2 regions of the Pseudarthrobacter sp. Y6 genome follow, and region 1 is predicted to be linked to the other one. Evidence: riboswitches for the same ligand, from Rfam matches in the RefSeq annotation. Region 1 holds a riboswitch; the other holds the start of a gene.

Region 1 (5,277 bases):
CTGGGAGGCCCCGCTGCACATCGTGCCGGGAGTCCCCACCATGGTCCTGACGGGTGGGTGGGAACCGCTCTATGAGGAGATCGCCGGATATCTGCAGGAAACCGGTGCCCTGCACCGCATCGCTGCGGGAGGGCACCGGCCCCAGGACTCTGCCGAAGGTGACCGTGCCATCCGGTCCTTCATCGCCGATGTCGGCAGGTCACGCTCAGTTCAGGCTTCCTGAGCCGTCAGCTCCCGGCAGGGATTCGAAGCTCGGGGAGGTAGACCTTCCCGCCGGCGGCCAGGAACTCCGCACTCTTTTCGCGCATCCCGCTGTAGGCCTCGGCGATGGCCGCCTGCGAATCTGCCGAACCGTATTCGTCCCTGATGTCCTGACTGATCTTCATGGAGCAGAACTTCGGGCCGCACATGGAGCAGAAGTGGGCCGTTTTGGCTGGCTCGGCCGGCAGCGTCTCGTCATGGAAGGCCTCCGCCGTGACCGGGTCCAGGGACAGCGCGAACTGGTCGCGCCAGCGGAATTCGAACCGGGCCTTGGACAGGGCGTCATCCCGTTCATGGGCGCCGGGGTGGCCCTTGGCAAGGTCGGCTGCATGGGCGGCGATTTTGTAGGTGATCACCCCGGTCTTCACGTCGTCCTTGTTCGGCAGGCCGAGGTGTTCCTTGGGCGTGACGTAACAAAGCATCGCCGTGCCGTACCGGGCGATTTCGGTGGCGCCGATAGCGGACGTGATGTGGTCATAGCCCGGGGCAATATCCGTGACCAGCGGCCCAAGCGTGTAAAACGGGGCGCCCTTGCAAAGTTCCTGCTGGCGTTCCACGTTCTCCCGCACCAGGTGGAACGGGACGTGCCCGGGACCTTCGACCATAACCTGCACATCGAATTCCCACGCCCGCTGAGTGAGCTCCGCCAGGGTGTCCAGCTCGGCGAACTGGGCGGCGTCGTTGGCGTCCGCCGTCGCTCCCGGGCGCAGTCCGTCGCCCAGGGAGAAGGCGACGTCGTACTTGGCGAAGATCTCGCATAGCTCGTCGAAATGGGTGTAGAGGAAGTTCTCCTGGTGGTGGGCCAAGCACCAGCCCGCCATGATCGCGCCGCCCCGGGAGACGATGCCGGTGACGCGGTTGGCCGTCAGCGGCACGTAACGCAGCAGCACACCAGCGTGGATGGTCATATAGTCCACGCCCTGCTCGCACTGCTCAATGACCGTGTCCCGGTAGATCTCCCACGTCAGAGCGTTGGCCTCGCCATTGACCTTCTCCAGCGCCTGGTAAATGGGCACCGTACCGATAGGCACGGGGGAGTTGCGGATGAGCCATTCCCGGGTGGTGTGGATGTCATCGCCGGTGGACAGGTCCATCACCGTGTCGGCGCCCCACTGGGTGGCCCACTGGAGTTTGTCCACTTCCTCGGCAATGGAGCTGGTGACTGCCGAGTTGCCGATGTTGGCATTGATCTTGACCAGGAAGGCCTTGCCGATGATCATCGGTTCGGATTCCGGGTGGTTGATGTTGTTGGGGATGATGGCGCGGCCGGCAGCGACTTCGCTGCGGACCAGTTCCACGTCACAGTTCTCGCGGAGGGCAACGAACTGCATCTCGGGCGTCACCACACCCTGCCGTGCGTAATGCATCTGCGTGACGGTCTTGCCTTCGACGGCGCGGCGGGGCACGGGCTGCGCGCCCTTCCACTCCGCGGAGGCGGCGCCGCGGCGCACTGCCGACTTGCCGTCGTCGAGCAGGTTCCGTTCCCGGCCGCTGTAGGGCTCGGTGTCGCCGCGGGCGGCGATCCACTCCGAGCGGAACGGGTTGAGGCCCACCACCGGATCGCTGCCCGGACCGGCCGTGCGGTAGGTCCGGAAAGGCCCGTTCGCCTCGCCGTTCGGCGACGGTTCCAGCGCGATCTCGGTCACGGGAACCCGGATCCCGGTGGCGTCATCATTGATGAACGCCAGCGAGTGGGACTTCAGTGACTGGGTTTCAGGCCGGACCGTTTGATCCTGGTCGGCTTCACTTTGGGCAGGGTTCAGCTGTGTGTCTTGTGTATTCAATGAATACTCACTTCCTTCGCCGGCATTACCCGGACAGGTTCAACGGTCGCAGGCTGCGTCAGCCTGATCTCAGCCCCTGCAAGGGCTCCCGTGTGGTCAAGTCGAAGCTACCACAGGCCGAGGGCGGCCTGGTGACAGCAGTCACGGGGATGCGGTCGCAACCTGTCTGCCCAGCCACTTGAATTAAATTGAAGCTTCAAGTAAAATGGAGTCATGGCCACCTTCGACCCCGAAGGCCAACGGACCGGGAGCGTTCAATGACTGCAGAAGCCACCAGCCGGGATCTCCTTCCTGCCGACCTCTCCATGGGCACCGTGATGCTCAAGGTGGGCGACATGAAGCTGATGACCGACTACTACCAGCGTGCACTCGGCCTGGAGGTCGTCGCCGAACAGGACGGCGGCGTCTACCTTGGCCGGCTCCGGCGCCCGCTGGTCCATCTCGCGGCCGCCCCGTCCTTGAGCCTGCCTGGCAGGGGCGAGGCCGGGCTGTTCCATACCGCGCTGCTCTTTGACCACCGGGCTTCGCTTGCTGCCACGGTAGCCACCGCGGCCCAGTACGAACCCCGGTCCTTCACCGGCAGCGCCGACCACCTCGTTAGCGAAGCCTTCTACTTCAATGACCCCGAAGGCAACGGCATCGAACTGTACTGGGACAGGCCCCGCGAAAACTGGTCCTGGAACGGGAAGGATGTGGTGATGGACAGCTTGGCACTGCCGCCGCAGCGCTACCTTGAGCAGCACCTGACCCAGGAATCCATGGACGGCCAGCAGGCCGCCGAAGCCGGCGTGGGCCACGTCCACCTCCAGGTGGGTGACGTCCAGTCGGCGCACGATTTCTATGTGGGCACGCTGGGCTTCGAAAAGACCGCAGGCTGGCACGGGCAGGCACTGTTTGTCTCCGCCGGCCGGTATCACCACCACATGGCCATGAACGTCTGGAACAGCCGCGGCGCCGGTCCCCGCAAGGACACCCTGGGCCTTGGCGAAATGCTCATCGAAGTCCCTTCCGGGGACGACGTCGGAGCGCTCGCCGACCGCCTGAAGGTCGCCGGCGTGGCCTCGCACCACACGGGCGCCGAGCTTCGCTTCGAGGATCCGTGGCGCAATAGCATCCGTGTCGCCGTCCGCTGAGTACGGATGCCAAATGTGTGGCGCGCCTTGTACTAGGCTGATTCTGAACGGCCGGGGCGGCACTTTATGCTGCCCTTCTGGGCCGCACCGTCGACGGAATGAGGGCTGTTCCCATGGGCTTCACTGAAATTTTTGTTTCCACTCACGATGCCGCGCTGAAGCGGGCTGTCGTCCTGGATGCGGGCGGCTCCCCGGCGGGCAAGGCCCTGCGGATTCCCGGAATCAGCGATTTCGAAATCGAACAGCTGGGCGACCTTGCCGGTGCTGCGGTGCATGCTGGAGGTGCGGACTACGAACTGGCCATGGTTGACGTGGCCAGTGATTCCCTCCTCGGGGTTCCGCCGGCCATGGTGCGTGCGCTGGCGGACCTGCTCAGTTATGAGACTGAGGGTGAAGGCAATGTCCTGGACGACGTCGCTGAAAAGTGGGCGGCCCAGGATGACATGCCTTTCGGCGCGGCCGAGGCCCGGACGTATGTCCAGCAGTTCGCTGAGCTGGCCAACTCGATCGATGACGCCGCGCGCACCGGGGTCTATGTCTGGTCGTCCTAGGCCGGCCGCGGCCTGCCGGGTCCGCCCGGCGGCTCCATCCCTACGTGTCAAGTCGAAATCCGGACGCTGATCTGGCACAATAAACAGGTACTCGATCTGCGTGGCCCCTCTCTCCGCGTCTGGATCCTGTCCTTTGAACCCTCAAGTATGGCCCGCCCCACGGGTGCAGAACGTCGGTTCACCCCTTTTCTGAAACAGGAGTGACCACAAAAGTGGCCGTAAAGATTCGCCTTAAGCGCTTTGGCAAGATGCGCGCACCGTACTACCGCATCGTCGTCATGGACGCACGCTCCAAGCGTGACGGCCGTGCCATCGAAGAGATCGGCAAGTACCACCCCACCGAAGAGCCCTCATACATCGAGGTGGACACGGACCGTGCCCAGTACTGGCTCGGCGTCGGCGCACAGCCGTCCGAGCAGGTTGCCGCGATCCTCAAGATCACCGGTGACTGGCAGAAGTTCAAGGGCCTGCCGGGCCAGGAAGGCACCCTGAAGACTAAGGCTCCGAAGGTTGCTTTTGTTGCCCCGGAAAAGGGTTCCGTGATTATCCCGGAAGCCATCACCAAGAAGTCAAAGCAGTCTGACGCAGCCGAGGCCCCGGCCGAAGCAGAGACCACCGAGGCTGAGTAGATTGCTGGCAGAAGCGCTCGAACACCTCGTCCGGGGAATCGTTGATTCGCCGGAAGATGTCAAGGTCAGCTCGAAGAACAACCGCCGCGGGGACACCCTCGAGGTTCGTGTTCATCAGGATGACCTGGGACGGGTGATCGGCCGCCAGGGCCGCACCGCACGGGCATTGCGCACCGTTGTGGCGGCACTGGCAGACGGCGAACCGGTCAGGGTCGACGTCGTCGACACCGACCGCCGCCGCTAAGCGCTCGGCAACATCAGTTTTTTGCTCCGGCCCTTCCACCAGCAACGGTGGAGGGGCCGGAGTGCTTTCACCACAACATCGTGGATAATCCCAGAACCGGAACAGAGGAACAGATGAAGCTTCAGGTGGCACGAATCGGTAAACCGCATGGAATCCGCGGCGAAGTGACGGTCCAGGTGCTGACCGACGCTCCGGGGGACCGGTTCGTTCCCGGTACGGAGTTTGTGGTGGAGCCTGCATCGGCCGGCCCGCTTAGTGTTGAGAGTGCGCGGTGGAACAAGGACATCCTGCTGCTCGCGTTCGAGGGAATTGAGACCCGCAACCAGGCAGAGACCCTGCGCGGCGCCAAGCTCTTCATCGAAACCGAAGAGCTGGACGAGGACGACGACGAAGGCTGGTATGAGCACGAACTGGTGGGGCTCGAAGCTCGGGTGGGCACGCAGGTAGTTGGCAAGATCGCCGCCCTGCACACCTTGCCCGTCCAGGATCTGCTCGTGGTTGAAACGTCGGACGGCAAGGAAATCCTTGTCCCGTTCGTGGAGCAGATCGTTCCGGAGGTTAATGTGGCCGACGGCTTTGTCCTGCTGACGCCGCCGGACGGACTCTTTGAGGTCAACGACGGCGAAGCCGGCACCGGCGAACCCGAGGAAAATGCGTAGATGAGAATCGACGTCG
Region 2 (5,277 bases), 380 kb from region 1:
GCCGGGTTCTGCGCACGCGTGACTGCAGTGGCCAGCAGCACGGCATCACAGCCAAGCTCCATGGCCAGTGCGGCGTCGGATGCCGTGCCGATGCCGGCGTCCAGCACCACGGGCACCGAGGCGCGCGAGACGATCAGTTCGATGTTGTGTGGATTCAGGATTCCCAGGCCGGTGCCGATGGGCGCTCCGAGCGGCATGACCGCGGTGGCACCCAGGTTTTCCAGCCGCAGGGCCAGGACCGGGTCATCGTTGGTGTAGGCGAACACTTTGAAGCCCAGGTTTACAAGCTGTTCCGTTGCATCCACGAGCTCCACGGCGTCCGGCAGCAGGGTCTGTTCGTCGGCGATGACTTCCAGCTTGATCCAGTCGGTTTCCAGCGCTTCGCGTGCCAGTTCCGCCGTCATGACCGCGTCCCGGGCGGTGAAGCAGCCGGCGGTGTTGGGTAGGATCCGGATCCCGTGGTCCACCAGGAGCTGGAAAAGGGACCCCGATTCAGCCGGCGAATAGCGCCGCATGGCCACCGTGGTCAGTTCGGTTCCGGACGCCAGCAGGGCAGCGCCCAGCCCGTCGAGGCTCGGTGCGCCACCCGTGCCCATGATGAGGCGGGAGCCGAGCTCGACGCCGTCGATGACCAGCCTGTCTGCAGCCTCGGGCCGGTTCTGTGTACTGATGTTGCCGGTTACTGTCATGGTGTCAGCCTCCCTGGACTGCTGTGACCAGTTCGACGTCGTCACCTTCGGCGAGCGCCGTGACGAACCACTGGCTGCGGGGTACTACTTCGGAGTTATGGGCGACGGCGACGCCGAGTTTCTGCCCGTCTGTCGCCTGGCCGTTGGCTGCTAGGGGACGGCCCGTGATCTGGCTGATGAGGGTGGTGATGGAGGCGTCGGCCGCCACGGAATGGCGAGAGCCGTTGAGGGTGATGTTCATGCTGATTCCTTCTGTGGGTCGAGGTCCTTCGTACCGCTAATGTCCTTGCGTGGGGACGGTGTGCCGGCTACCAGGTGCTTTCCTGAAAAGCGGGCCGGGCTGAGGGCCCCCCATCGAGGATCCGTCGGGCCGTCCAGCAGGTCCCGGCAGATGGCCGCCGCCGCCGGAGCAAGCAGCACTCCGTGGCGGAAGAACCCGGTGGCAACAATCAGCCCGGCAATGTTCCCCGTGTTCCGCGTCCTTGGTGCGGAAACCGGTACGCGGCCGAGGAGAGGTGCGTTGTCCGGGGTCGCCGGTCTTGCCCGTGCCGTGCATTCCAGGAGTTCAAGCTCCAAGACGGCCGGCACCAGGACCTGGGCGTCACGCAGCAACTGGTAGACGCCACCGGCCGAGACAGCAGCGTCGCCTGTCCCGGCGAGCGCGTCCTCCCGCTGCGTTGCCCCGATCACCACCGTGCCGTCCTGCCGGGGAACGATGTAGACCGGCACACCATGGACCATTCCGCGGACCGTCGAGGTGAGGAGCGGGCGCAGGTGCTGCGGAACAGCCAGTCGAAGAATGTCACCGTAGACAGGCCGCAGGGGCAGGTGCAGTCCAACCGGGAGCCCATCCAGCGACGCCGCCTCCAATCCGTTGGCCACGATAGTCTCCCCTGCCTGGACACTTCCGCCGTGTGCGAGGGTCACGCCGCTGACGCGGCCGTCCTCCCAGATAAGGGCAGCGGCGCGTTGGTCAACGGCGAATCCCGCGCGGGCACCTGCCACGGCGGTTCCTGCCCCCGGTTCGTGGAGGGCAAGGACTTCCTGGAGGCACGCCACCAGTTTCCGGGGATCCACCTGGTGGTCGGCGGGGATGTCCAGGGCGCAGGATATGGCCGGGCTGAGCAGGGATTCCCTCGTCCTGGCCTCACGGACAGTCAGGGGTTCCACCACCAGGCCGCTGGCCTGCTGCACGGCCCGGAGGTCCATCAGCGCCCGGCGGTCCGCAGCGTCCGCGCCGATGGCGAGGGTCGGCGTCGTCAGATATCCGGTATCTCCAGCCCCGGCCAGGGCAAGGGCTGCCGCGAAGGCAGGCCACAGGCCGGAGGATGCAAGCATCAGCTCAAGGAGGTCTTCCTCCTGGTAATGCAGTTCGCTCACAGGGGCAAGCATGCCGGCGGCTGCCCAGCTGGCGCCGTTCCCGGGCGCGTCATCGATCAGCACAACGGAACGGCCGGATCGCCGAACTTCCCAGGCTATGGCGTGGCCGATGACTCCGCCGCCGATGACTGCCACGTCGGCGTGCAGGCCTGCGGCCGGGCTGGCTGATGCAGTCTCAGGTGGGCTGCTTATTGCGGGGGGCACATGGTTCCTTCCCTACGCCGGTACTAGCCGGATCAGGTCAAGCGGTCGGCTCTGACGCCCTCTCAGCCCGGCCGCTTTGTGACGGCTGCAACGGGCTCCCGCAGTACCCGCCCAGTTTAGGGGAATTAGGCTGGTTTCCATGAACGCGCAATCCTTCGCCGCTGCAGGCACGTCCTCCGCCAGCTCTTCCGCCCCCGCATCCTTGACCGAAACAGACCCCACCGGCGGCATAGGCGCCGGACTCCCCCACAGCGCCAGGCTGTACCTGTGCACCGACGCGCGCCGGGACCGTGGGGACTTTGGCGAGTTTGTGGACGCGGCTTTTGCCGGCGGCGTGGACATCATCCAGCTCCGCGACAAGGCCATCGAGGCGGAGGAGGAGCTGGAGCTGCTGGCCGTGCTTCAGGCGGCGGCCGAACGCCACGGAAAGCTGTGGGCAGTCAATGACCGTGCCGATATCGCGATGCTGTCCGGCGCCCCCGTCTTCCACATCGGGCAGAAGGACCTGCCGGTCGCTTCCGCCCGCACCCTGCTCGGCCCACGCGCAGCGATCGGCCTTTCCACGCACACCGCCGAGCAGATCGAAGGCGCCATCCGGCTGTCCGGTGGGCTGAATGCCCAAGGCGGCCTGGACTACTTCTGCGTCGGACCGGTCTGGGCCACTCCCACCAAACCCGGTCGTGCCGCCGTCGGCCTTGACCTGGTGCGGTACGCAGCGGGGGCGGTCGGCGCTGCCGGTGGCACCCAGGCCACGCTGCCCTGGTTTGCCATCGGAGGCATCGATCTCGGCAACGTGGAGCAGGCGGTGGAGGCCGGTGCCGGCAGGATTGTTGTGGTGCGTGCCATTACCGAAGCCTCCGATCCCGCAGCGGCGGCCGCGGCACTCCTGGCGGCCCTGGACGCAGGCGCATCCTGACAATCCCCCGCGTGGCGGACGTTGGGCGTGCACGTTCCGTGGAAATCGGGCTAACCTGACTTTCGTGTCACATCATAGGTTGGCCCCCAACGTCCACGAGCAGACGAACGACCTCGCGGCGGCGCTGAGCGCCCTGCGGACAGAGCTGGAACTGCCGGGGCCCTACCCGGCGGAGGCGGTCCGGGACGCGGAAGCGGCAGTGGCCGCACACGAGTTGCCGGGCGCTGACCTGACGGATGTGGACTTCCTCACCATCGATCCGGCGTCGTCCACTGACCTGGACCAGGCGCTGTTCATCGAACGCGCGGGCACTGGCTACCGGGTGCTTTACGCCATCGCTGACGTGCCGTCCTTTGTCCGCCCCGGCGGCGGACTGGACGCAGAGACCCGCCGCCGGGGCCAGACGTTCTACGCCCCTGACGGCCGTATCCCGCTGCACCCGGAGGTCATCAGCGAAGGGGCCGGCAGCCTCCTGGCCGGGCAGCTGTGTTCCGCCTATGTTTGGGAGTTCGGGCTGGACGACGCGGCGCAGGTCTCCACTGTGACTGTCCGGAGGGCCTCCATCCGCAGCCGGGCCAAGCTGAGCTACAAGGGAGTACAAGCCGAACTCGACGCCGGGACGGCTGGTCCCGTCCTGCAGCTCCTGAAAGAAGTAGGGCTCAAGCGCGTCGAGCTGGAGCGCCGCCGCGGCGGTGCGAGCCTGAACATGCCTGAGCAGGAAATCGTCCAACTACCCGACGGCGGCTACCGGATTGCCGCGGCGCCGCAGCTTCCGGTGGAGGACTGGAATGCCCAGATCTCCCTGATGACCGGGATGGCGGCGGCAAACCTGATGTTGGCGGGAAAAGTGGGCATCCTGCGCACCATGCCCGCGCCGGACGAGCGCTCCCTGCGTCATTTCCGCCTCCAGACCGAGGCCTTGGGCAAGCCGTGGGACGGCAAAATCAGCTACGGCGAATACCTCCGCAGCCTTGATCCGACCGAGCCCCGGCAACTGGCCATCCTGCACTCCGCCGGTATGCTGTTCCGCGGCGCCAGTTACACGGCGTTCGACGGCACAGTCCCGGAAGACGCCATCCAGTCCGCCATCGGCGCCGCCTATGCCCACACCACAGCACCACTCCGGCGTCTTATCGACCGCTTTGTCCTGGTGATCTGCGAAGCCCTGAGCAACGGCAAGCAGGTACCGGACTGGGCACGGGTAGCCCTGCCGTCCCTGCCGGAGATCATGGCCGGCTCCGACCAGCTCGCATCGCGGATGGAACGCATGGCGCTGGACACCGTAGAGGCCGCGCTCCTGGTCAACCATGTGGGCCAGGAATTCGATGCGATCGTCATTTCCGGCGCCAAGCCGCAAAAAGACAACGGCAACGGCGGCGGGAAAAACGGCAACGGCACCAAGAACGGTGCTGCAAAAAACGGGAACGGCCCCTCGGGGATCATCCAGATCGCCGAACCCGCCGTGACAGCCCGGTGCGGCGGCGACCTGGAATCCGGCACCAAGGTGCGGGTCCGCCTGATCTCCTCCGATATTGCCGCCCGCGAGGTCCACTTCGAGCTGCTGGCCTGAAGGTTTTGCGCCCCGCCCGATCGGCCCAAAGCCGGGATTCAGGGTCCGTACGGCTAGACTGAAGAAGTAGATATGGATGCCCGGTCGTTGATTTCCTTGATTTTGAATTCAACAAGCCCGCCCCTACGCGATCTTGAGATGCACCCGTTGGTCACCAGTGCCAGCATTTTGATAGCCCGCGATCGGCTTCCACTGGATTTGCTTGCGCGCCAGAGCGTGCTCCGGAACGGCCACGTTGGCCGGCCCGTTGAGCAGGCAGCGCCAATGCCCAAATGAATAAGGAAACTCCCCTGTGAGTGAATTGCATACCCACCAGATCCTGACTGACGACTCCGGCATCGAGACGATCGAACCCGAAGAAACCATCATCTCGGACGAGAAGCCGCACGAGATCGAGGAGAAATCCTTCGCTGACTACAATGTCCGCGCCGACATCGTGGAGTCCCTCGCCGACGCCGGGATCACCCATCCCTTCCCCATCCAGGCCATGACCCTGCCGGTGGCGCTTTCGGGCCACG

What was found. A riboswitch is a leader RNA that binds a small molecule or an ion and turns the genes downstream of it on or off. The one in region 1 is predicted to bind thiamine pyrophosphate.
Region 2: linked by a shared signal. The riboswitch ahead of thiO (glycine oxidase ThiO) and the one ahead of thiC (phosphomethylpyrimidine synthase ThiC) in region 1 are both predicted to bind thiamine pyrophosphate.

Annotation. Positions count from the first base shown of each region.
Region 1 is NZ_CP189574.1:1,934,613-1,939,889, forward strand. It holds gene ACQCSW_RS09225 (alpha/beta hydrolase) at 1-223, shown strand, start outside; gene thiC (phosphomethylpyrimidine synthase ThiC) at 228-2,045, opposite strand; TPP riboswitch at 2,040-2,147, opposite strand; gene ACQCSW_RS09235 (VOC family protein) at 2,303-3,178, shown strand; gene ACQCSW_RS09240 (hypothetical protein) at 3,292-3,729, shown strand; gene rpsP (30S ribosomal protein S16) at 3,942-4,358, shown strand; gene ACQCSW_RS09250 (RNA-binding protein) at 4,360-4,602, shown strand; gene rimM (ribosome maturation factor RimM) at 4,716-5,261, shown strand; gene trmD (tRNA (guanosine(37)-N1)-methyltransferase TrmD) at 5,262-5,277, shown strand, end outside.
Region 2 is NZ_CP189574.1:1,552,643-1,557,919, reverse strand. It holds gene ACQCSW_RS07470 (thiazole synthase) at 1-689, opposite strand, end outside; gene thiS (sulfur carrier protein ThiS) at 694-930, opposite strand; gene thiO (glycine oxidase ThiO) at 927-2,273, opposite strand; TPP riboswitch at 2,266-2,385, opposite strand; gene thiE (thiamine phosphate synthase) at 2,413-3,189, shown strand; gene ACQCSW_RS07450 (RNB domain-containing ribonuclease) at 3,254-4,759, shown strand; gene ACQCSW_RS07445 (DEAD/DEAH box helicase) at 5,052-5,277, shown strand, end outside.